DNA from 4 places in the Actinomadura luteofluorescens genome. Region 3 is predicted to be linked to each of the others. Evidence: riboswitches for the same ligand, from Rfam matches in the RefSeq annotation. Region 3 holds a riboswitch; each other region holds the start of a gene.

Region 1 (5,470 bases), 790 kb from region 3:
TCGCCCGCGGTCCGCTCGGGGCCCGTGCGGAGCCGTCGCGCGGACTCGTTGCGCACGAATCCGAGCTCCTCGATCGCCGCGCGGACACGGTCACGGGTAGCTTCGGCCACGAGATCTGGCCGGTTTAGGACATTCGAAACGGTCCCAACTGAGACTCCAGCACGCCTCGCGACCTCACGAATACTGGTCTGTGGCAACTCGCTCCTCGTCCCGCTCCATGGGCGTTTTCCCAGGTAGTGGAGTTTGGCATGGCGGGGCGCCGAATGCACGGTCACACATGGTGAGCGAACGGGCACGCAGCGCTCTTGACCGGCGCTTGACGGGCCGGATCCGGCCGCCTAGCGTTCCGAGCCGAAGCGTAGCTTGAAACGATTCACGATCTTCGTTCACCGCGAGGACCGGTGGGTTCGGCGAGAAGGGGCGGGCGGATGGCTGGCGATCACATCCCGTCTCCCTCGGCAGGCCAACGAGTGAATCGTCACCCGGAGTTCCCCCGTACACCCCCGCAATCGGCCATGCGGCCACCTCCGGCCAAGCGCGCGAGACAGAAAAGGAACTCGATGATCTAAGTCCGGAAGGGTCCGGACCCGGCAACCCAACGCGCGTACAGATCGAGGCGCCCAACCCGTGCCTGTGCAGCGGACGGCTGCATCCCCGCGGTCATCACCACGGACGAGGGAGGACGGAGTGGAAACAGCCACACTCGCACGTCGTGGCACCGACGATTTCGGGCTGAGCGAGGAAGAGATCCGGCTGCTCGCCCAGATCGCCAGCGGTGTCACCGCCGATGTGGCGGCACGCAAGCTGGAACTGAGCGCTCGGACCTTGCGGCGCCGGCTGCGGACGATCTGCGACCGGCTGGAGGTCAACACCCCTATCGAGGCCGTGGTGTGGGCGGCCCGGAGGCAGCTCATCTAGCGATGCACCCCCGACGCTCGCCAGGGGACGGCGAGCGTCATCCGGAGAAACGGCGGCTCATCCGAATTCCGTCCGACCCCGCAGCGGCGGCGCCCGCGCCCTGGCAGGTAGGTCCCTGCAGAAGGCGTCGCCGCGGACGGCGTTCGGGCCTGACAGGCCCACCCGGCCCGCCCGTTTTCCGGTGATCTTTGCCCCATGACGGCCTCGTCCGGCGGGCCCGGGTCAGCTCATCTCAGCGTGACGGATGGAACGGCGAGATCGGTCAGCATGACGCGTCCGCCGGCCGCCCCGCGGGCAGACCGGCGCATTCCAGCAGCCCAGGGCGGCGCTGTCCGCCTCCGAGACCGCCGACGACCGGCTTGATAGAGCGCGCGTCAGGCGCGGCGACGCAGTGCCTAGGCGACCCGGACGCCGCCGGCGAAGGGGCGTCCGTCCATGGAGGCGATCTTCACGACGTCCCCGGTGTGCGGGGCGTGCAGCATCTTGCCGCCGCCGACGTAGATCCCCATGTGGTGCAGGTCGGAGTAGAAGAAGACGAGATCGCCCGGCTGCAGGTCGCTGCGCGACACGTGCGTTCCGGCGTTCCACTGGCTGCCGGTGTAGTGCGGCAGGTTGATGCCGACCTGCTTGTAGGCCCACATCGTGAGGCCGGAGCAGTCGAACGTGGTCGGACCGGCGGCGCCCCACACGTACGGGCGGCCGATCTTGCTCATCGCGTACCGGAGCGCCTGCGCGGCCTTGCCCGTGCCGATGACGGGGAGCTTGGCCAGCTGGGTGGGGTCCTTGTCGACGAGCTTGCCGCGGATCTTCTCGTAGGCATCGGTGATCTTCGTGCGCTGCGAGTCGAGTTGCGTCTTCAGGTCCTTGACCTGCTTGGCGCGGGTCTCGGCCGACTTGCGGGCCCGCTGGGCGGACTGCATGGCCTGCATCAGCCCGAGCACCTGGGTGCTGTCCTGCTTGGCGAAGTAGTGGAGGGTCGCCGCCTGGTCGAGGATGGACTGCGGGTCCTGGGAGGCGACGAACGAGACCGCGGGGTCGGAGCCGCCCTGCATGTAGCTCGTCGCCGCGAGGGATCCGACCTTCTGGCGGAGCGCCTCCAGCGTCTTCTCCTGGCGCTTGGCGTTCTCCGTGGCGACCTTGGCGGCGCGCTGCGACTGCGCGAGCCTGACCTTCAGCCCGTTGTACTGCTCGGTGAGCTGCTCCAGCTGGTCGGCGAGCTTGAGCGCCTTGGTCCTCAGCTCCTTGGCGGAGGGCTCGGGGTCGGCGTGCGCGACGGCGATCGCCTGCGGGGCGATCGCGTGCGGAGCGGCCGAAACGACGGCGAGCGCGCCGACCACGAAGGCCGCACGCCCACGGAAGCGTGAAAGGGAAGCATGCCGCGATCGCTTCACGAATACTCCTCTCCTCAGCCGCCTACCGGGTTAGCTGACGGGTTGGGGCCGGAGCAGCCCGTCCGCGTCCGCGGGCGAACCGATCGCCCGCGACTGCGGATTCACCCCTCACGGTCGTCGCTCAGGGCGAACCCCCGAAACGCTCCGAAAGTGGGTCCCCGGCTCCTCGGGCAGCTGGTTGCGACCCGTGGGACTCGGCGGAATCGGCCCCCGTCCTGCGGTGGGCCGACGTCAGCGATGGACACTAACGGACCCCGCATTGGATGCCAACCAGAACATGCGAATTCGCAGGTCGCGCGGCGCGGTGAACGAGAGAACGAGGAGGGCGCCGCCTGGCGGGTCGCGGCGTTCGATAATCTCGCCTGTTTGTGGAAGTCGTGATCCGGCGTGCCCGTACCGCCGACGTCCAGGAGATCCGCAGGCTCGTCGACCTGTACGCCGGGTCGGGGCGACGCCTGCTCAAGAAGACGACGGTCAAGCTGTACGAGGACGTCCAGGAGTTCTGGGTCGCCGAGGACATCCAGCACGGGACGCCCGGGCCGGTCATCGGCTGCGGTGCCCTGCACGTCATGTGGGAGGACCTCGCGGAGGTCCGTTCGGTCGCGGTGGACAAGGGATGCGGGGGACGGGGGATCGGGCACCGGATCGTGACCCGCCTCCTGGAGAACGCGCGTGAACTCGGCGTGCGAAGGGTGTTCTGCCTTACCTTCGAGGTGGAGTTCTTCGCCCGCCACGGCTTCGAGCAGATCCTTGGGACTCCGGTGGCGCCAGAGGTGTACGAGGAACTTCTCCGCTCCTACGACGAAGGCGTGGCAGAGTTCTTGGACCTCGACCGGGTCAAGCCGAATACGTTGGGCAACACCCGGATGTTGCTTCGCCTGGAGGACTGACTCAAATGCCCGATTCCCCCCACCGCGGGCGGCCTTACCAGCCCCAGCAGGGGCAGGGTTCCTACGGCCCGCCGCCTCCGTACCAAGGTTCTCAGTGGCAGCAACCACAGCAGCAGTCGTCCCAGCAGCAGTGGGACCAGCAGCCCCAGCAGCAATGGCAGCCGCAACAGCAGCAGTGGGACCAGCAGCCCGCCTACGACGACTACAACAACTCCTACGACGACGGCGGTGACTTGGCCCTGGCGCCGATCCACCGCAGGGCGGGCGCACGAATCGTCGACAACGCGCTCGTCGCGGTCTTCGGGTTCGCTCTCGTCCTGCCGGTGACGATCGGCGCGTTCGGTCTGGGCAAGCCCGGCAGCAAGACGGAGGACGAGGGCGGCGTCTGGAACTGGCCCATCATCTTCACCCTCTTCTGCGTCCTGTCCGTGCTGCCGTTCATCTATGAGGCCGTGCAGCTGTCGATGTGGGGCCGGACGCTGGGGAAGCGCGTTCTGGGCCTGGGCGTCGTTCAGGCGCGGCCTGCGGGCACCCCCATCACCACGACCCAGGCTGTCTGGCGTGCCGGCATCACCCACGTCGGTTACCAGCTCGGCGTTTTCTTCTTCCTCGTCTTGGCGGTGATGGTGTGGGACTACGCCGCGTACGGGATGGTGCTGGTCTGGGCGGGCGCGCTGATGGCCTACCTGTGGGCGATCTGGGACCAGCCTCTGCATCAGTCGCTGCACGATCGCTTCGCCGGCACGCTCGTCATTGACGAGCGGGTCGGATATGACGAGTCCGAGTACTCCGAGTACCCGGGCTAAGGCCACGATGGCGGCATCGCTCGCCGAGCCGGGGCAGAGGCTCCTGGCGCGCGTCGTGGACACGCTCGTCGTCGGCGTCCCCGTCGTCCTCGTCGTCCGCGAACTGGTACCCGGGCACACGGCGGACGTCATGGCTCCGTCCGCCGTGGCCGGATGCATGCTTCTGTACGAGGCGATCCAGCTCGCCCTCTGGGGCCGGACGCTGGGCAAGCGCGTCGCGGGCATCGAGGTGGTCGCGGCGACGCCTCAGGAGGCGCCTGAAGCGGCGCCACGGGGGGCTGGGGGAGCGGGCGGAGCGGGCGAGAACGCCGGGCTCGGCAACGAGTCGGCCTTCCCCGTGTCGGTGCCGGGGTTCGTGCCCGTGGCGGCTCCTGAGCCCGCGAAGGCCCCGGCCCCTGAGGAGGCTGAGGTCGTGGACGCGTCCACGCGGCCGGACGTTCTGCACTGCGTTCTGCGGGCCGCCGTCTATTCGGTGCCGATCGGGCTGCGTCCGATTCCCGTTCTCGGTCTGCTCGCGAGCATCTTCTGGGTCGTGAACGCCGGGGCCATGTTCGAGGGCGTTCGCCGCCAGGCCGTTCATGACAGGCTCGCCGGGACGCTCGTGGTAAAACGCCCGCGGCCCGAATCCTCGGCCTTCTGAGGCCCTCTCCGCCGCACCGGGAGGTGCTCGCGGGGTCCGATAACACCCGTCCGATACCGCGCACTCGCGTGCGCGGCCGGGCGCGTGCCCAGGTCCACTCGCATGTGCCATACATGTTTTCGTCGAGATGGCCGCTGTTTCCGGACGTCCGAGGTGCCGGCGGCATATGCCCGCTCGTTCCGGTTACGGTCCTGAAACCGGTGGGATGTGTCTCGTCCCGGACGTCCCCTCCGCTTTGACAGTTCCCTCCGAAGCTGTTGCTGTGACCGGAACGGACTCGCTTGTTGACCGCCGTGGACTTACTCCGGATGGCACGCTCCCGCACTTGGAACGGACCTTTCGTGCGGCATGCCGGTGGCGGGAGCGCAGCCGGAGGTCGACGGCCCTCCGGGGTCGGGCGCCGTGCCGAAGAACTGGAGTGCGCGGTTGGAATGTGTCCAAATCTCCCGATTTCGCGTGGCGGCGCTCGGGGCGGGCGCATCCACGTCCTGAGCAGGGCGCGGACTTCTCGCGTCCGCCCCCGGCAACAGATTTCGCGGCCGGGGCGCCCGCCGTTATTCGTCCACATCCCCCGGTCCGGGCGTTGATCGAGCGCCGGGGTCGGCCGCGTATTACGACGCGGGCGCGGTTAGTGGCGATACGGGAGGTTAATCGCCGCGCTCCCCGGTGACGCCTGCAAACCCGGACCAATGCGCGTGCACCAGTGCAGGTCAGCACGCTACGCCGTGACGCCGGTCACGCCTGAAAACCCGGGCGCCACGCCGGCGCTTGGAAATTCATGGACGCCGGGCCGGATCCAGGCGCCGCCCGAGGGTCGTGCGCACC
Region 2 (5,470 bases), 5.4 Mb from region 3:
CGAGCTCCGCCGACAGGATGCAGTCGAACGGCAGCCCCGCCCCCTTGACCAGGTTCGTCAGCAGGGCGAACCCGCCATTGGACAGCGCCGCAACCACGTACCTCTCCCGCAGCCCGGCGAGGCCGTCCACCGAGTCGTCCCACGCCGGCAGACGGTGCCAGGCCCGGACGAGCCGCCGCCGCGCGTCCTCGTCGAAAGCGTCCGCGACGCCGTGCAGCTCCAGCAACTCGTCGAGCGACTCCCGGTGCAGCGTGTCGAGGTACGCCCACTCCCGCTCCCCGCTACTGACCCGCTGCATAGACGGCAGGTACCGCTCGCGCCAATCATCGGCGAAGGCCTCACCCTCCAACGCGACACCGCGCTCCGCGGCGATCGCCGCCACCTGCCCGGCGACCCCCGTCCGCCAGTCCACGGTCGTCCCGAAGATGTCGCAGGCGACGACCCGGATTGCTCCCACGTCGAACCCCACTGGTACTCCCTACCGCACTCCCTCGCCCAAGAGCGCTCGGATGGTGCCCCACCCCAGTCCTAACACGCCCGGACGGCACCATCTAGCGGACTCCACGCCTCCCCAGATCTGCGCAGAGCACAACGAACCATGTTCGGCTTCCGCAACCGATGGCTGCGCTCGTTCGCCGACACGACCGGCGAGTGCGTGGAGGCCGTCGGCGGCGAGGGCGGCGATGCCGGGGCGCGCCTGGCCAAGCTACGCGACTTCTCCCTCTTCGCCGCGTCGGAGATGGCGAGCATGCAAGAACGGTGGAAGCAGGCGCAAAGCGAGTAACCGCGCCCTCAGCGGGCGGCGCCAGGCCGCCGAGGAGTCCCTGCGAAGCGCCGTCCGGGACGGCAGGCTGACGCCCGGACGTGACAGGCCCCGCTCCCGTCCGAGGACGGGAGCGGGGCCTGTCATGAGACCTGGGCTGTCTGGTCAGCCGAGGGGCTTCGGGGCGCCCTTCTTGCCGGCGCCGTGGCCCCAGGAGAGGACCTCGTACTTGACGCCCTTCAGGTGGCCCGCCGAGGTACCGGTGTTGTACTTGCTGCTCGGCTTCTTGCCGTCCACGAGGTGGCGGAAGGTGTAGGTGTCTAGGTCGAGCATGACGCCGCGGTGCGACGGCTCGCCCGGCCCGCGGTCGCCGACGAAGCCGGTGACGCTGCGGCCCTTGTAGGTGACCTTCACCTTGGTGTGCATGGGCCAGCTCGGGCTGGCGAACAGGCCCTTCTGCATCGGCTTGCCGCCGGCGGGGGCGCCGGTGTCACCGTTCACGCCGGACCCGTCGTCCCAGAAGTAGGACGCCTTCGTCTTGCCGCTGAACAGGGCCTTCGGGCCCTTCTTCACGGGCTTGGCGGTGGCATGGCGGGCGGCCTGCATGTCGTTCTGCCCGGTCACCTGCTGCCCGGTCGCCTGCTGCCCGGCGGCCTTGGGCTCGGACACCCGCTGCCCGGTGACCTTGTGCCCGGACACCAGCTGGTCGGTGACGTTGTGCCCGATCAACTGCTGCCCGGCGGCCTTGTGCGCGGTCACCTGCTGTCCGGTGACCTTCTGCGCCGTCGGCTCGTCCGCCGGGCCCCCATGAGTGGCCCCGGCCGCCACGCCCGTCACCAGCAGGCCCGCGAGGGCGGTGCCGATCAGGGCGGTGTCGATGACTCGCTGCTGCATGTTCATCCTTTGCTCGGTGGTCCGGGCGCCGGGTCACGCCTTCGGGCGTGAGGGGCTCGCCGTTGGGGCATGACGGACCCGGCGCACGGCACGTGGGCGTGCTCGCGACGTGGGTGTGATCGCGCGGGGATGGAGAGGGGGCGCACCACTGGACGGTGCGGGGCAAGGGGCCGCTGAACGGCCTCAGCTCACCGGTACTCGGGGTAGCCGTAGCCGGCGACGGTGGAGGTGTCGCGGACCTTCTTCTTCACGGCGTCGCCGGTGTTGCCCTCGATGGTGTTGATGGTCCCGTCGTGGTTGTCCTTCACGACGATGCCGACGTGCTCGACGCCCTTGATACCGCCGCCGTTCCAGGCGAAGAAGACCACGGCCCCGGGCTTCGGGGTCTCGCCGAAGCGGCCGGTCTTCTTGAACCACTTGGCGTGGCTGACGGTGTAGGCGTCGGCGCCCATGCCCTTGGTGCCGGTGTGCTGGCCCAGCCAGGACACGAACATGTCGCACCACGACTGGCCCTTGTAGACCGAGGCGCTGTCGGCACCGATCCGGTGGGCGTTCTGCTCGCCCAGCGGCGAGCCGACGTACCAGTCGTTGAACTTGCTGTTGCCCGAGGCGTCCTCGTGGGTGCCGACCTGCGTGCGGGCGAGGTTGATGACGTCCTGCGCGGAGGCGCCGGCCTGGGCGCCGCTGGCGTCGGCCTTGGACACGGGGGCGACGTTCACGGTGTTCGCGGGCTTGGCGTCCGCCTGGGCTGCCGGGGCCAGGGAGGCGAAGCCGAACGCGCCCGCCAGGGACAGGACGGCTCCGGCGGCGACGCGGGCGCCCATGCGCTTGGTCAGGTCGAAGGTACGAACGGTCATGCGAAGGTTCTCCTGAGTTCTTCCAGTCCGCCTACCGGGTTAGCTGTCGGGTTCGGGCGTGGAAGTGGCCCTACCGCGGCCCCGCGCATGGCGGGGGTGCGGATTCACCCCGGTGTTTCGGTGGGTCCCCGGCTCCGCTGCGCCATGATCGGCGCTCTGCGGACTCGGCGGCGGACGTGCCTTGATCGGCCGTCCTGATGATCAGGGACTCGACGCGCCCTTCATGATCTGGTCGGGCGCTCCGGACGGGCTTTCCCGTCGGTCACACACCCACAACAGGTTCAAGCGGCCCCATATTTCGTCAAGTCCATCCCAAAGACGCGACCCACCTGCAAAGACTCTCCAAAGCTCCCTGCACGCAAGGGCTGTGGACCGGTCAAGTCCGCCCAAGATTTCTTGTCGGCCCCCTCCACCCCGAGGGATCGACCCCGCCTGACCGCCCAGGACGTTCCCTGAAATGCGCACACCACATGATCCGTTGCCTTTAAGACGCGGGCGCGGGTCTGAGCCGACCGGGCGCCGAAGGTGGGGCCGGATCCCCCGCCGCCTGCGGTGATGCCGGACGTGAGCGATGCCTGAGGCGGAGGAACAACGCAGGGAACTGAACGGCCCTCGGCACCGGCGAGCCGCTCCTTCCCGCCCGCAGTCCACCCCCGCACGCGTGGGATCTCTGTCGTCTAGGCAGGTCGACACCACAGTCCTCAGGCTGCGGAAGAGCGTCTGGTCTCACCCCGGACGAGCCCGCCCGGGCAGGTAGATCGGGATCTTGCAAGAGGGCGCGCCTTGGGTGGGTGGGGGACGCTACGCGCAACGGACCCTCGAACACGATCCGGTTGCCTAAGCCGTTGAGGTTCTTCTCGAACCGTTACTGCTCGGCCGATCGTCGGCATCGACGATCTCGGCGATGAGTACAACGCCGTCCACTCGAATCCCCATGGCGCGGGCCGTTGTCGGCCGGGCGCTCTTGGCACGCGCTATCGACGCGAGCGGGAGCAGCGAGCCGGACCCCCTGGCCGCGGCCTCGGTGACTTCGCTGAGCAGGTCACCCGGGGTTCTCGGATGCCGGAACCAGCACACGGAGCCGACCACACGAACCCAACTAAAAGCAACCATATAATCACCGCGGATGGGCTCGGAAGAGCACTGGAAGCGCTCCCATCCAAGCCGCTGTCCGATGCTCAGCTCATCGCTATGGCGAACAGCGCACCCAGTAGCATGAACGGCCCGAAGGGTATCTCGGTCTTTCTCGTCGCCTTGCGGAGCGCTATGAGCGCGATGCCGAACAGGCCCCCGAAGAAGAAGCCGGCGACCAATCCGAGCAGCCAGGCGCCCGAGCCCAGCCAGCCCAGGTACAGGCCGAGGACCCCTGCCAGCTTGACGTCACCCCGCCCGATCGACCGCGCCGCGAACAGCCGCTGGACGGCGTAGGCGGCCCACAGCGCCACCGCGCCCGCCAGCGCGCCCACCAGCGGCCAGAACTCGGCGGCCACCAGCGTGGCCACCATCAGCAGCCCCGTGCCGATCGGGTAGGACGGCAGGACGAGCAGGTCGGGCAGCCGCCTGACCGCCAGGTCCACGGCCGCGAGAAGGGTGCCGACGGTCCCCAGGTAGAGGAACGCCGGCAGCTCGGGAACGAGCCCGATGCGCCAGGCCAGCAGGGCCCAGACGGCGGCCGTCGCGGACGCCACCGCCAGTCTCGGCGCCAGCCGGGCGGCCCGCCGGGCACGCGCCTGCTCCGGCAGGAAGCGCCAGGCGTGCGGCGCGGCGAACCAGCCGACGGCTCCGCCGGCCGCCGCGCCTCCCGCGACGAGCGCGATCACCGCTCGCTACCGGTGCTGCGCGGGGCGGGTGAAGGCCGCCGGGGCGCCGGCGGTGCCGGGGGCGCCGTAGCCCGTGATCCGGGCGCGGCCGTCGCCGGTGAACTCGGCGTAGGTGCGGGCGGCGGGGTCCAGTACGATGCCGACCCGCTCGGGCCGACCGTCCTCGCCCCGGAGAAACACCAGGTCGGCGGCCTTCTCCTCGCCCGGCCGTACGGGGGCGCCGTAGGCGCGCAGGGCGCCGATCCCGTCGGGGATCTCCAGCCCTGCCAGTCGGTGCACCTCGCGGACGAATCCGGATCCGTCGCAGGCCGCGCGCCTCCAGCGCTCATCGAATTCCTTCCGTGATGCGTCGTCGCCGCCCGGCGGCCGGGCGGCGAGCCGGGTGCAGGGCCCGGTCCCAGGGCCGATCCGCCGGTAGGTCTCGGCCAGCACGCGCGCCGCGGCGGGTGGGGTGCCGGGCGGGGGGTTGGGGACGGCGCCGTCGGGCTCGCCGCCGTAGGTTTCGGGGTCGTCGGCGTCGACGAGGTTCGCCCGGAAGCGGCGGCCGACCGCGGTCCGGTCGCCATCGGGCCAGGCCCGCACGCCGTCGCAGATCAGCCGCGGCGTCCCGGCGCTCCCCGGAACGCGGGCGCAGGAGGGCAGGTCGAGCCGGGCGGCGGCCGTCGCGGTGCCGGAGCGGCCGAGGCCGCGCTCGCCGAACCTGTCCCGGCAAAGGCGGGTCTCGGTGGGGAGTGGGGACGCCGTGGCGCCGGGAGCGGGCGGCGTTTCTGGAGGCTTCGTGCTCTCCTCGGCGCCGGGCGCCCCGGCCTCCGGCACCGGACTGGTCACCTTGCAGTCGCGGGTCGCGACCGACACGCTCGCGGTGCGGCCGCGTAGCCCGCTCAACCGGACCGGCCCGACCAGGTCGGCCCCGTTCAGCCCGGCGTAGCGGGCCGCGCGCTCCCTCGCCGCGTCCTCGCCGACGTCCCAGTAGGCCGCCCCGCGGGGGTCGACCCCGGCGAGCGCCAGTTCGAGGGCGTACTCGCGCAGCGGCTGCACCGCCGCCAGGGCCGCCGCGTCCGCCGCGACCTGAGCGCGGCCGCGCAGGTCGCTGGAGAAGGCCAGCCGGCCGACCAGCATCGTGGCGGCGACCAGGA
Region 3 (5,470 bases):
ACGCCTTCGCGCGCTCCTTGGGTTCGGTGAAGGTCACCGCCAGCAGGGACAGGGCGGTCGGGGCGAGGAGCGCGGCGAACGCCCCCTGCAGGGCGCGCCCGGCCACGAGGACCCCGAAGCCCGGGGCGGCCCCGGCGATCATCGAGGCGATCGCGAATCCGGCCAGCCCGGCCAGGAAGCTGCGGCGCCGCCCGACCAGGTCGGCGATCCGGCCGCCGAGCAGGAGCAGCCCGGCGAAGGAGAGGGTGTAGGCGGTGATCACCCACTGCCGGTCGGCGTCGCCGAAGCCGAGCGCGTGCTGGGCCGTCGGCAGCGCGATGTTCACGATCGTGGCGTCGAGCGCGATCATCAGCTGCGCGACGGCGATGACGACCAGCGCCGCCCAGCGCCGGTTCGGGGTGCCCGCGGACGGGCCGGACGCGGTCCGCGCCGTGATGGCGGTCATGGAACCCACCTCCCAATAAATGAAGGATTCTCCTCCGGATAATAACTGGAGGCTTCTCCTCCGTCTAGAGGTGACCTTGCCCTCCCTGGGAGGTTTCAGTAGCTTTGCCCCTTCAAGGCGTCTGCCAGGCGTTTTGTCCCACTCCGGTGGGGCGGGGTGCCATCCCCGTGCGCCAAGGCCCGAGACCCCTCATCGATCGGGCCCCACATCGTCAGAGCCGCTGTCTTCCAGCGGCACCCGCCGAGTCCGCCGTGGCGCGGAGCCGGGGACCCAACCCGCACTGGGGTGAATCGGCCTGTTCTCGGGCCGTAGGGCGACTTCCACGTCCGAACCCGTCAGCTAACCCGGTAGGCGGCACATGGAAGCAAGGAGCCCCCCTTGAAAGGCAAGCAGAGCAAGCGGTCGCGCGTCCTCCGGCCCGGCCCCTGGGCCACGGTCACGCTGACAGGTCTCGCCGTCTTCGGCGTGACGGCGGCAGTGCCGACGACCTTGCAGCACGCGTCCACCGAGAACGTCGCCGCCGTCCAGACCGTGCCGCAGCAGCGGACCGCGGGGCAGCAGGCCGCGCCGCGGAGGGCGGCACCGCAGGAGCAGGTCAGGGCCCAGGCCGAGGTCCTGAAGGAGTTCAAGGCACCGGCGAAGGCCGAGCCGTCCACGAAGACCAAGACCAAGACCAAGAAGCTGGCCGCCGAGCCCGTGTCGGACGAGCGGTCCAAGGTCATCAAGCGGGCCGAGACCTGGCATCCGCACTCCGACGAGCGGGTCCCCTACAGCCAGACGAGCACGCACAACGGCTACCGCACCGACTGCTCGGGCTTCGTGTCCATGGCGCTCGGCCTGCCCGAGCCCGGGACGAACACCGTCGGCCTCACCTCGTCCCGGTACACCGAACGCATCGAGATGTCCGAGCTGAAGAAGGGCGACCTCGTCATGGACGCCCTCGGCAGCAACACCACGCGGCACGTCGTCATCTTCGAGAAGTGGGCCGACAAGGAGCACTCGTCGTACTGGGCCTACGAGCAGCGCGGCCGGTACGGAACCGACCACCGGACGCTCGACTACGGGCTGTCCTCGGACGACGAGTACAAGGCGTACCGGCCGACGTCCCTCAAGTAGGCCGGCAGGAGATGCCCGGCATCGGCTCAACGCCGGTGCCGGGCGGAACGGGCCGAGGAGCGGGACAGGTCAGACCGAGCGGACGGCCCGCAGGGACTCCTTCAGGGAACCGAGGGTCGAGAAGACGGCCGTGGGTTCGTAGCCGCAGTGGGCCATGCAGTTGGCGCAGCGGGAATCGCGTCCCCGTCCGTAGGAGTCCCAGTCGGTCTCGTCCAGGAGTTCCTGGTAGGTCTGCGCGTAGCCGTCCGACATCAGGTAGCAGGGACGCTGCCAGCCGAAGAGCGAGTAGGACGGGATCGCCCAGGCCGTGCAGGGGAAGTCGACCTTGCCTTCCAGGAAGTCCAGGAACAGGGGCGAGTGGTTGAAGCGCCACCGCTTGCGGTTGCCGTCCCCGAACGCCTTGCGGAACAGCTCCCGCGTCTCCTGGACGCCGAGGAAGTGGTCCTGGTCGGGCGCCTTGTCGTAGGCGTAGCCGGGCGAGATCATCATCTCGTCGACCCGGAGGTCGTCGTTGAGGTAGTTCATGACGTCGATGACGGTCTGCGGCGTGTCCGTATTGAAGATCGTCGTGTTGGTCGTGACGCGGAACCCGCGCCGCTTGCATTCCTTGACGGCCGCGACGGCCTCGTCGAACACTCCCTCCTTGCAGACGGACTCGTCGTGGCGTTCCCGCAGGCCGTCGATGTGCACCGCCCAGGCGAAGTACGGCGACGGCGTGAACTTGTCGAGCTTCTTGGGGATGAGCAAGGCGTTCGTGCACAGGAAGACGAACTTCTTGCGCCGGACGAGCTCCTTCACCAGCTCGTCGATTTGCGGGTGCATGAGCGGCTCGCCGCCCGCGATGGAGACCATCGGCGCCCCGCACTCCTCGATGGCGGCGAGGGCCTGCTCGACCGGCATGCGTTTCTTCAGCACGTCGTGCGGGTGCTGGATCTTCCCGCAGCCGGCGCAGGCGAGGTTGCAGGCGAACAGGGGTTCCAGCTCGACGATGAGCGGGAACTTCTCCCGGCCGCGCAGCTTGTTGCGCAGGATGTAGCCCCCGATGCGAAGGCTCTGGCGGAGCGGCATGCTCATGGTGTCCGGACCTCCTTGTGCAGGGTGGACCCGGTGGCCTTCACCGGACCGCGCGCCCGCCTCACGCCGCACCGTCCAGGTAGCGGCCGAGGGCGCTCACGGGGAAGACCAGCCGGTACAGGTGGTAGTTGATGTAGAAGTCGCCGGGGAAGCCGGTGCCGGTGAACAGGTCCTCGTCCCAGGTGCCGTCCGGGCGCTGGTGCTCGACGAGCCACCGCACGCCCGCCTCCACGGCCGGGGTGCGCTCGCCCGCGGCCAGCAGCGCCAGCAGCGCCCAGGCCGTCTGCGACGGGGTGGACTCCCCACGCCCGATCCACGCGGGGTCGTCGTAGGAGCGCAGGTCCTCGCCCCAGCCGCCGTCCGGGTTCTGGTGGTCCTCCAGCCAGACGACGGCGCGCCGGATCGCGGGCTTGCCGGGGCCGACCCCGGCCGCGACCAGCGCGGGCACCACGCCGCCCGTCCCGTAGACGTGGTTCGCGCCCCAGCGCCCGAACCACGAGCCGTCCGCCTCCTGCGCCCTGAGCAGCCACACGACGGCACGCCTGACCACGGCCGACTCCGCGAGGCCCTCCTTCGACAGCGCCTCGACGACATGGGCGGTGACGTCGGCGGACGGCGGGTCGATGACGGCGCCGAAGTCGCAGAAGGGCAGCTTCGTGCACAGCTCGCGGGTGTTGTCGGCGTCGAAGGCGCCGAAGCCGCCGTCGCGCGACGCCATCCCCTCCAGCCAGCGGACGGCCCGCCTGATCGGCTCCTCAGCCTCCGGTAAGGCGACCCTGCGCAGCGCGAGGATCGCCTCGGCGGTGTCGTCGGTGTCGGGGTAGACGTCGTTGTCGAACTCGAACGCCCAGCCGCCCGGCGGGACGTCCGGCCGCTTCACCGCCCAGTCCCCCGGACCGCGGACCTCCTCACCGGCTACCCACTCGGCGGCCCGCAGCAGGGCGGGGTGGTCGGCGGCCACGCCCGCGTCGGCGAGCGCGTTCATGGCGAGCACCGTGTCCCAGACGGGCGACTGGCACGCCTCGAGGCGACGTCCCCTCCCGTCGCGGATCGTGAAGCGTTCGAGCCCGTCCAGGCCCCGCCTGATGACCGGATGGTCGAGGCCGTAGCCGAGTTCGTGCAGCGCCATCAGCGAGTACACCCACGGCGGCTGGATCCCGCCCCAGCAGCCGTCGGCCTCCTGCCTGGCGATGATCCAGTCGGCCGCCCGGCGCAGCGCCGCCCGGCGCAGCGGGCGCACCGGCCGCTTCTCGTACACGTGCAGGACCCGGTCGAGGGCGTTGAACGCGGCCCCCCAGCCCCGGGCGTCCCGGGCCGGCATGACGCCGCGGCGCAGTTCGGGCAGGTCGAACGGCAGCGCCCGGACGGGGCGCAGCGACCCGAGGATCGTCAGCGGGACGATCGTCTGCCGCGCCCAGCACGCCCAGTCGTAGACGTTCAGCGGGACGCGGCTCGGCAGGAGCACCAGCTCGGGCGGCATGACCGGCAGGTCGTCCCAGGACCACTGCCCGAACAGCGCCAGCCAGACGCGGGTGAAGACGCGGCTGCCCTCGATCCCGCCCGCCTCCCGCACGTACGCGGCGGCCCTGCGCATGTGCCCGGCGTCCACCGGGTCGCCGGCGAACCGCAGCGCGACGTACGCCTCGATCGTCGTGGACAGGTCGGCCGGGCCGCCGTGGAAGTTGGCCCACGTGCCGTCGTCGCGCTGCCGCGAGCGGATCCAGCGCGCCGCGTCCTTGGTGTCGGCGTCGGAGCGGATGCCGAGGAACTGGCGGAGCAGCAGGTCCTCGGCGTCCATGGTGACGTTGGTCTCCAGCTCGCCCTTCCACCAGCCCTCGGGCGACTGCAGGCCGAGCAGGTGGTCGCGGGCGGCCTCGACCGCGGCGGCGGCCGCGTCCGTGAGCCCGGACACGTCGGTGGTGGTCATGCGGCGCTTCCCTTCTCCCCGACGCGGCGGGGTCAGTGGTCCCGGGAGGTGACGAACAGCGCGATGTCGCGGAACTCGGCGGCCACGGAACCGTCCATGCCCGAGTCGTCGAGGTGGCGCCCGGCGGCGGCGACGCGGCGGGCGGCCTCGGCGGCGGCCCAGTCGCGCGCGCCCGCCGCCTCGACGAGCCGGGCCATCTCCCGCAGAGCGTCCTCGGACGGCGGCCCGGGGTCGGCGTACAGGGCGGCGAGCCGCCGCGACTCGGGACGCCCGGCGTTCAGCGCGTACACGACCGGCAGCGACTTCTTGCGCGCCCGCAGGTCGGCCAGGACGGGCTTGCCGGTCGTGTCCGGGCTGCCCCAGATGCCGAGCAGGTCGTCGACGAGCTGGAACGCCAGGCCCGTCTCGGCGCCGAACCCGGTGAGGCCGGCGACGAGGCGGGTGGGGCCCTCGGCCAGCATCGCCCCGATCGAGCAGGCGCAGGCGAGCAGCGCGCCCGTCTTGTCCGCCGCCATCGCCAGGCACTCGTCGAGGGCCACGTCGTCGCGCTGCTCGAACCCGATGTCGAGCGCCTGGCCCGTGATGAGCCGCTGCGTGGCGGCGGTCAGCGCGCGCGCAGCCCAGTGGGCGCCGCGCGTCCGCCGCTCCAGGAGCAGGTTCTCCGCCAGCGCCATCAGCGCGTCGCCGCCGAGGATGGCGGCGGACGGGCCGAACACCGTCCACGCGGCGGGACGGTGCCGGCGGGTCCGGTCGCCGTCCATGATGTCGTCGTGCAGCAGCGAGAACGCGTGCACGAACTCGACGGCGACGGCGCCGGGCAGCGCCGTCTCCTCGGACGCGCCGGCGGCCCGCGCGGACAGCAGCGCCAGCGCGGGGCGCAGCGCCTTGCCGCCCGCGGCGGCGGGCTC
Region 4 (5,470 bases), 3.1 Mb from region 3:
AGAAGCCGAACTGGATCGGGGTGACGCGCCCGCTCGCGCGTCCGGACTTCAAGAAGAAGGTGTCCGAGCTGGCCGCGCGCCAGTAGCCGCCCGGCGCGCTCAGCGGAACCGGCGCCTGCCCGCGACCAGCAGGACCTCGCGCAGCGCGTCGGCGGCGGCCCGGACGTCCTCCTGCGGCACCCGGGCCAGGACGTCCTCGTGCGCGGCCCCCGACGCGGCCAGCGCCCGCTCGGTGACGCGCAGCCCCTCCGAGGTGAGCTGGACGAACCGGCTGCGCGCGTCGCCCGCGTTGGCCTCGCGCTCCACGTAGCCGGCCTTCTGCAGCCGCTGCAGGACGTTGCTCGTGCCGCCCGAGGTGAGGAACGCCGACCGAGTGAGCTCGCTCGGCGTCAGCCGGTAGGGCTCGCCCTCCCGGCGCAGCACGGTCAGCACCTCGAACTCGGCGTAGGTGAGGCCGAGGTCGGCCAGGGGCCCGCGGAGGGCCTGCTGCACCAGCATGGCGACGCGCCCGGCGCGCTTGCTCAGTTCCAGCATCGCGAGGAGCGGCTCGGTCAGCCCGTCCCGCCGCCACGCGTCGGCCACGGAGTCGATCTCGTCCCTGCGCGCGCTCTCGTCCTGCACCCCCCCGAGCGTACTCGCTTCATCGGTTGCTTTCAGAAAAGCTAACTCGTAAGCTTTTGCGCATGACAAAAACTCTCCTGCTGACCAACGGGCTCGTCATCGACACCGCCCCCGAACCGACCGTGCTGGGCAACGCCGACGTGCTCGTCGAGGACGGCCGCATCGCCGCGGTCGGCCCGGGCCTGGCCGCGCCGGACGGCGCAGAGACCATCGACGCGACCGGGCGCATCGTCATGCCGGGCTTCGTCGACACCCACCGCCACACCTGGCAGGCGGGGATCCGCGCGATCCTTCCCGACAGCGACCTCCCCGCCTACCTGCGGCGCGTCCTCGGCGAACTGGCGCCCCGGTACCGGCCGGACGACGTGTACACCGGGACGCTCGCCGGCTCCCTGGAGTGCCTCGACTCCGGCATCACGACGCTGGTCGACTGGTCGCACATCCAGCTGAGCCCGGCCCACACCGAGGCGAACATCGCGGCGCTGCGGGCGTCCGGCATCAGGGCGGTGTTCGGGTACTGCCACGGCGGCGACGGCGACCTCGCCGCCGAGACCGGCCGCGTCCACCGCGAGAACTTCGGGTCCGGCGGCACGGTCACGATGGCGATGGCCGCGCTCGGCCCCGAGATCGCTGGCGACGAGCGCGCCCTCACCGAATGGCGGACGGCCCGCGACCTCGGTCTGCCGGTCACCGTGCACATGGGAGGCCACGGCGCGGAGAGCGCCGCGCGCGGCCTGGCGTTCCTCGACGCCAACGGACTGATGGACTACCCGGCCATGTACGTGCACGCCAACTTCTACACCGACGAGGAGCTGAAACGGATCGCCGGAAGCGGCGGCACCGTGTCGGTCACCCCCGCCGTCGAGGCCGCGCTGGGCATCGGCGCCCCGCCCACCGGCCGTGCTCGCGGCGCGGGCGCCCCGACCGGGCTCGGCGCCGACACGGTCGCCTCCGGCCCCGGCGACATGTTCAGCGTCATGCGCGCCGCCTACGTCCTCGAACGCGGCCGCCCGGACGGCGCCGGCGCGGGCTTCACCACCGCCGACGCCCTGCGGACGGCCACGATCGAGGGCGCCGAGACCGCGAGGCTCGCTGACGTCACCGGATCGCTGACCCCCGGCAAGCAGGCCGACCTCCTCGTCCTGCGCACGGACGCCTTCGGCCTCGCGGCGGCCCACGACCCCATCGCGGCCGTGGTCCTGTCGGCGGACACGCGCAGCGTCGACACCGTTCTCGTGGGCGGACGCGTGGTCAAGCGCGGGGGAGCGCTGGTGGGCTGCGACGTCCCCGCCCTCCTGGCGTCCCTGGCGGACTCCGCCGCGCACGTGACGGCGGCCTGAACGTCGGCCGCGCGTGGCATGCTGATCGGCGTGGAGATAACGATCCGCGTCGCCGACGATCTGCTGATGTTCCTGCCCGCCCCCCGGCGGGAGCCCGAGGTGCGGGTGCCCTACGACGGGACCTCGACGCTGGGGCATCTCGTGGAGTCGCTGGGCGTGCCGCTGCCCGAGGCGGGCCCGATGACCGCCGACGGCGAGCCCGCCGGGCCCGCCACGCGCCCGGAGGCCGGGGCCGAGGTCCGCGTGGCGGCGGTGGAGCGCCCCCAGCCCGTGCCGCTGGACCCGGGCCAGGTCGCCCCGCGCTTCCTCCTGGACGTGCACCTCGGCACGCTGGCCCGGCGCATGCGCCTGCTCGGCCTCGACACCGCCTACCACAACGACATGGACGACCCGGCGCTGGTCGTCCAGGCCAACGAGGAGCGCCGCGTCCTGCTCACCCAGGACCGCGGCCTCCTGCGCCGCCGCGCGCTGTGGTTCGGCGCCTACGTCCGCGGCTCGCGCCCTGACGACCAGCTCCGCGACCTGCTCGACCGCTTCGCGCCCGTCCTGCGCCCGTGGACGCGCTGCACCGCCTGCAACGGCGAGCTCGTCCCGGTCGACAAGCAGGAGATCGAGCGCGAGCTCCAGTCGGGCACGCGCCGCAGCTACGACGTCTACGGCCGCTGCGCCGGGTGCGGCCAGGTGTACTGGCGCGGGGCGCACGGCGACCACCTGGAGGAGATCGTCCGCGACGCCACGCGACTGGTCGACTCCCTCCGGGGGAACGGAACCGGGAAGACGGGCGCCGCGGTCTGATCACGAACAGGGAGAGGAGCTGATCACGATCGATCTCGTGGTGGTGGGGGCGGCGATCCTCGCGGACGGGCGGCTGCTGGCCGCCCAGCGCGCCGAGCCGCCGCACATGGCGGGCGGCTGGGAGCTCCCCGGCGGCAAGGTCGACCCCGGGGAGTCCGACGAGGACGCCCTGGTGCGCGAGTGCCACGAGGAACTGGCCGTCAAGGTACGCCTGGGCCGCCGCGTGGGCGGCGACTGGCGCCTCAGCACCCGCGCCGTCCTGCGCGTCTGGACGGCCGAACTGGTAGAAGGCGAGCCGCAAGCCCTGGAGCACCTACAACTCCGCTGGCTGACCCCGCCCGAACTCCAAAACCTCAACTGGCTCCCCGGCGACCGCCCAGTGATCGAGGCCCTAGCAAAACAAGGCCTCACCTAGCCACGCCACCGCACGCGCCGACCTCAGCCGACACAGCAACCACGCAGCAACCCAACGGTTGCGATCGCGTCCGAAGGCAGGTTCGAGCTTGCGAGAACCTGATCGCGCAGCGAGCCGCCAGGCGAGTCGGAGCGATGCCAGCGATCGCCCGCGGTGCTCGACGATGGAGGGCCGCCAAGGCCCGAAGGAGGAGAGCACTGCCATAGGCACAGCAGCGAGCCGCCAGGCGAGACGGAGCGATGCCAGCGATCGCCCGCTTTTATCGACGATGGAGGGCCGCTAGGCCCGAAGGAGGAGAAAAAAGCTAAGAAATACGGTTCGCGCCGGCGAAGTCGGAGCGGTCGGAGAGTTTGGAGATCTTTACCACGTCGCCGGTCTGGGGGGCGTGGAGGTACTTGCCGTCGCCCAGGTAGATGCCCATGTGGTGAAGGTTGCCGCCGAAGTACACGAGGTCGCCGGAGCGGAGGGCGCCGCGCGAGACCTTCGAGCCCATGGCGAACAGGTCGCCGGTGTAGTGGGGGAGGCCGGGCTTGCCGACCTGGGCGTAGGCCCAGACGACGAGGCCGGAGCAGTCGAAGCTGCTCGGGCCGGCGGCGGCCCAGACGTACGGGGAGCCGAGTTTGGTGAGGGCCTTGCGGGCCATCTTGGCGGGGAGGCCGGAGCCCTTCACGGTGGCGCTGAGGCCGGTGCGGGGGTCGCTCGCGTGGGTGGTGGTCAGCTTGTCGAGGCGCTTCATCACCTCGGCGACCTTGGTCTTGGCGGCCTCGCGGGTCTTCTTGGCGTCGTCCCAGGCCTTCTTGACCTGCGCGGTCTTCGCCTTCGCGGTGCGTTCCGCGGCGTCGGCCTGGTCGATCTGCTTCTTCAGGGCGAGGACGGCGGTGGCCTGGCTCTGCGCGAGGAAGGCGCGGTCGGACAGGCCCTCGGCGGAGGCGCCGGAGCCGAAGAGGACGTCGGGGCCGCCGGCCATGTAGTTCGCGGCGGCTAGGCTTCCGAGCTTCTGGCGGGCGGGCTCGGCGAGGGCGCGCAGCCGCTCGGCCTCCCTGGTGGCGTCCTGCTCGGCCTTGCGGGCCTTGTTGAACTCCACGCGGGCCTTGTTGAACTTCTCCGTGAGGATCTCGGCCTCTTCGTTCAGCGCGTCGAGGCTCTTGCGCAGGCCCTTCTCCGTCGTCGGCGTGGGGCTCGGCGCCAGGGGCGCGGAGGCGGGCCGGAACGGCTGGGCGGCGTGGGCGAGGTCCGGCGCGGTGGCGCCGAGGCCGATCAGGAGCAGGGTCGCGGTGGCGGTGGGCAGGACGCGACGCCGCCGATGGGGATCCGGAGCCAAGCCGGTGTTCTCCTCTCCTCGTGCGCCTACCGGGTTAGCTGACGGGTTCGGGCCAGGAGTCGCCCTACGACGAACGTCGATTCACCCCGAGGTGATGGGTCCCCGGTTCTCCCGTCGTGCGGGAGATTCGGCGTTCCGGTCGCAGTCCCGGGGGGTGGGACTCCGGACGACCGGATCTCGGGCAGATTACAAAGGATGCGCAAAGTTGGCCAATCGAGGCCCCTGCGACGGGTGGGACGAACGGCTCGGAGTGGGTGGTACGCACGGCCAAGTAGAATGGGTCCGGCCGCACGTCTGCGGCGACTCCCGAACTCTCACGCAAGGCGAACCCGCATGCCCATCTCCACGCGCGACGACCTCCGTAACGTCGCGATCGTCGCCCATGTCGACCATGGCAAGACGACGCTGGTCGACGCCATGCTCTGGCAGTCCGGAGCCTTCCGCGAGAACCAGGACGTCGACGACCGCGTGCTCGACTCCAACGACCTGGAGCGCGAGAAGGGGATCACGATCCTCGCGAAGAACACCGCGGTCCTGCACAACGGGCTGACCATCAACATCATCGACACCCCGGGACACGCCGACTTCGGCGGCGAGGTCGAGCGCGGCCTGTCCATGGTGGACGGCGTCGTGCTCCTGGTCGACGCCAGCGAGGGCCCGCTCCCGCAGACCCGGTTCGTGCTGCGCAAGGCGCTCGCCGCGCGGCTGCCGGTGATCCTGGTCGTGAACAAGACCGACCGTCCCGACGCGCGCATCGACGAGGTCGTGGACGAGACCTACGAGCTGTTCATGGACCTCGACGCCGACGAGGACCAGATCGACTTCCCGATCGTGTACGCGTCCGGCCGCGCCGGGCGGGCCTCGCTCGACAAGCCCGCCGACGGCGCGATGCCCGGCAGCGACGACCTGGAGCCGCTGTTCAAGGTCATCACCGAGACGATCCCCGCGCCGTCCTACGACCCCGACGCCCCGCTCCAG

The links. A riboswitch is a leader RNA that binds a small molecule or an ion and turns the genes downstream of it on or off. The one in region 3 is predicted to bind cyclic di-AMP.
Region 1: it holds a riboswitch for cyclic di-AMP, as region 3 does, so the genes downstream of both, BJY14_RS47340 (C40 family peptidase) here and BJY14_RS28180 (NlpC/P60 family protein) in region 3, are expected to answer to the same signal.
Region 2: it holds a riboswitch for cyclic di-AMP, as region 3 does, so the genes downstream of both, BJY14_RS02710 (CHAP domain-containing protein) here and BJY14_RS28180 (NlpC/P60 family protein) in region 3, are expected to answer to the same signal.
Region 4: it holds a riboswitch for cyclic di-AMP, as region 3 does, so the genes downstream of both, BJY14_RS13435 (C40 family peptidase) here and BJY14_RS28180 (NlpC/P60 family protein) in region 3, are expected to answer to the same signal.

Annotation. Positions count from the first base shown of each region.
Region 1 is NZ_JACCBA010000001.1:5,261,233-5,266,702, forward strand. It holds gene BJY14_RS24435 (LacI family DNA-binding transcriptional regulator) at 1-197, opposite strand, end outside; gene BJY14_RS24440 (transcriptional regulator) at 688-918, shown strand; gene BJY14_RS47340 (C40 family peptidase) at 1,314-2,255, opposite strand; cyclic di-AMP (ydaO/yuaA leader) riboswitch at 2,313-2,519, opposite strand; gene BJY14_RS24450 (amino-acid N-acetyltransferase) at 2,678-3,199, shown strand; gene BJY14_RS24455 (RDD family protein) at 3,205-4,005, shown strand; gene BJY14_RS45555 (RDD family protein) at 4,013-4,645, shown strand.
Region 2 is NZ_JACCBA010000001.1:619,578-625,047, forward strand. It holds gene BJY14_RS02695 (haloacid dehalogenase type II) at 1-469, opposite strand, end outside; gene BJY14_RS02700 (hypothetical protein) at 599-784, shown strand; gene BJY14_RS02705 (RlpA-like double-psi beta-barrel domain-containing protein) at 929-1,657, opposite strand; gene BJY14_RS02710 (CHAP domain-containing protein) at 1,846-2,514, opposite strand; cyclic di-AMP (ydaO/yuaA leader) riboswitch at 2,529-2,678, opposite strand; gene BJY14_RS44825 (prepilin peptidase) at 3,693-4,334, opposite strand; gene BJY14_RS02720 (NlpC/P60 family protein) at 4,341-5,470, opposite strand, start outside.
Region 3 is NZ_JACCBA010000001.1:6,054,408-6,059,877, reverse strand. It holds gene BJY14_RS28185 (MFS transporter) at 1-445, opposite strand, end outside; cyclic di-AMP (ydaO/yuaA leader) riboswitch at 674-814, shown strand; gene BJY14_RS28180 (NlpC/P60 family protein) at 824-1,561, shown strand; gene hpnH (adenosyl-hopene transferase HpnH) at 1,631-2,635, opposite strand; gene shc (squalene--hopene cyclase) at 2,697-4,562, opposite strand; gene BJY14_RS28165 (polyprenyl synthetase family protein) at 4,595-5,470, opposite strand, start outside.
Region 4 is NZ_JACCBA010000001.1:2,911,231-2,916,700, reverse strand. It holds gene BJY14_RS13460 (C40 family peptidase) at 1-86, shown strand, start outside; gene BJY14_RS13455 (MarR family winged helix-turn-helix transcriptional regulator) at 100-621, opposite strand; gene BJY14_RS13450 (amidohydrolase family protein) at 684-1,961, shown strand; gene BJY14_RS13445 (Mut7-C RNAse domain-containing protein) at 1,998-2,756, shown strand; gene BJY14_RS13440 ((deoxy)nucleoside triphosphate pyrophosphohydrolase) at 2,785-3,171, shown strand; gene BJY14_RS13435 (C40 family peptidase) at 3,476-4,492, opposite strand; cyclic di-AMP (ydaO/yuaA leader) riboswitch at 4,500-4,635, opposite strand; gene typA (translational GTPase TypA) at 4,826-5,470, shown strand, end outside.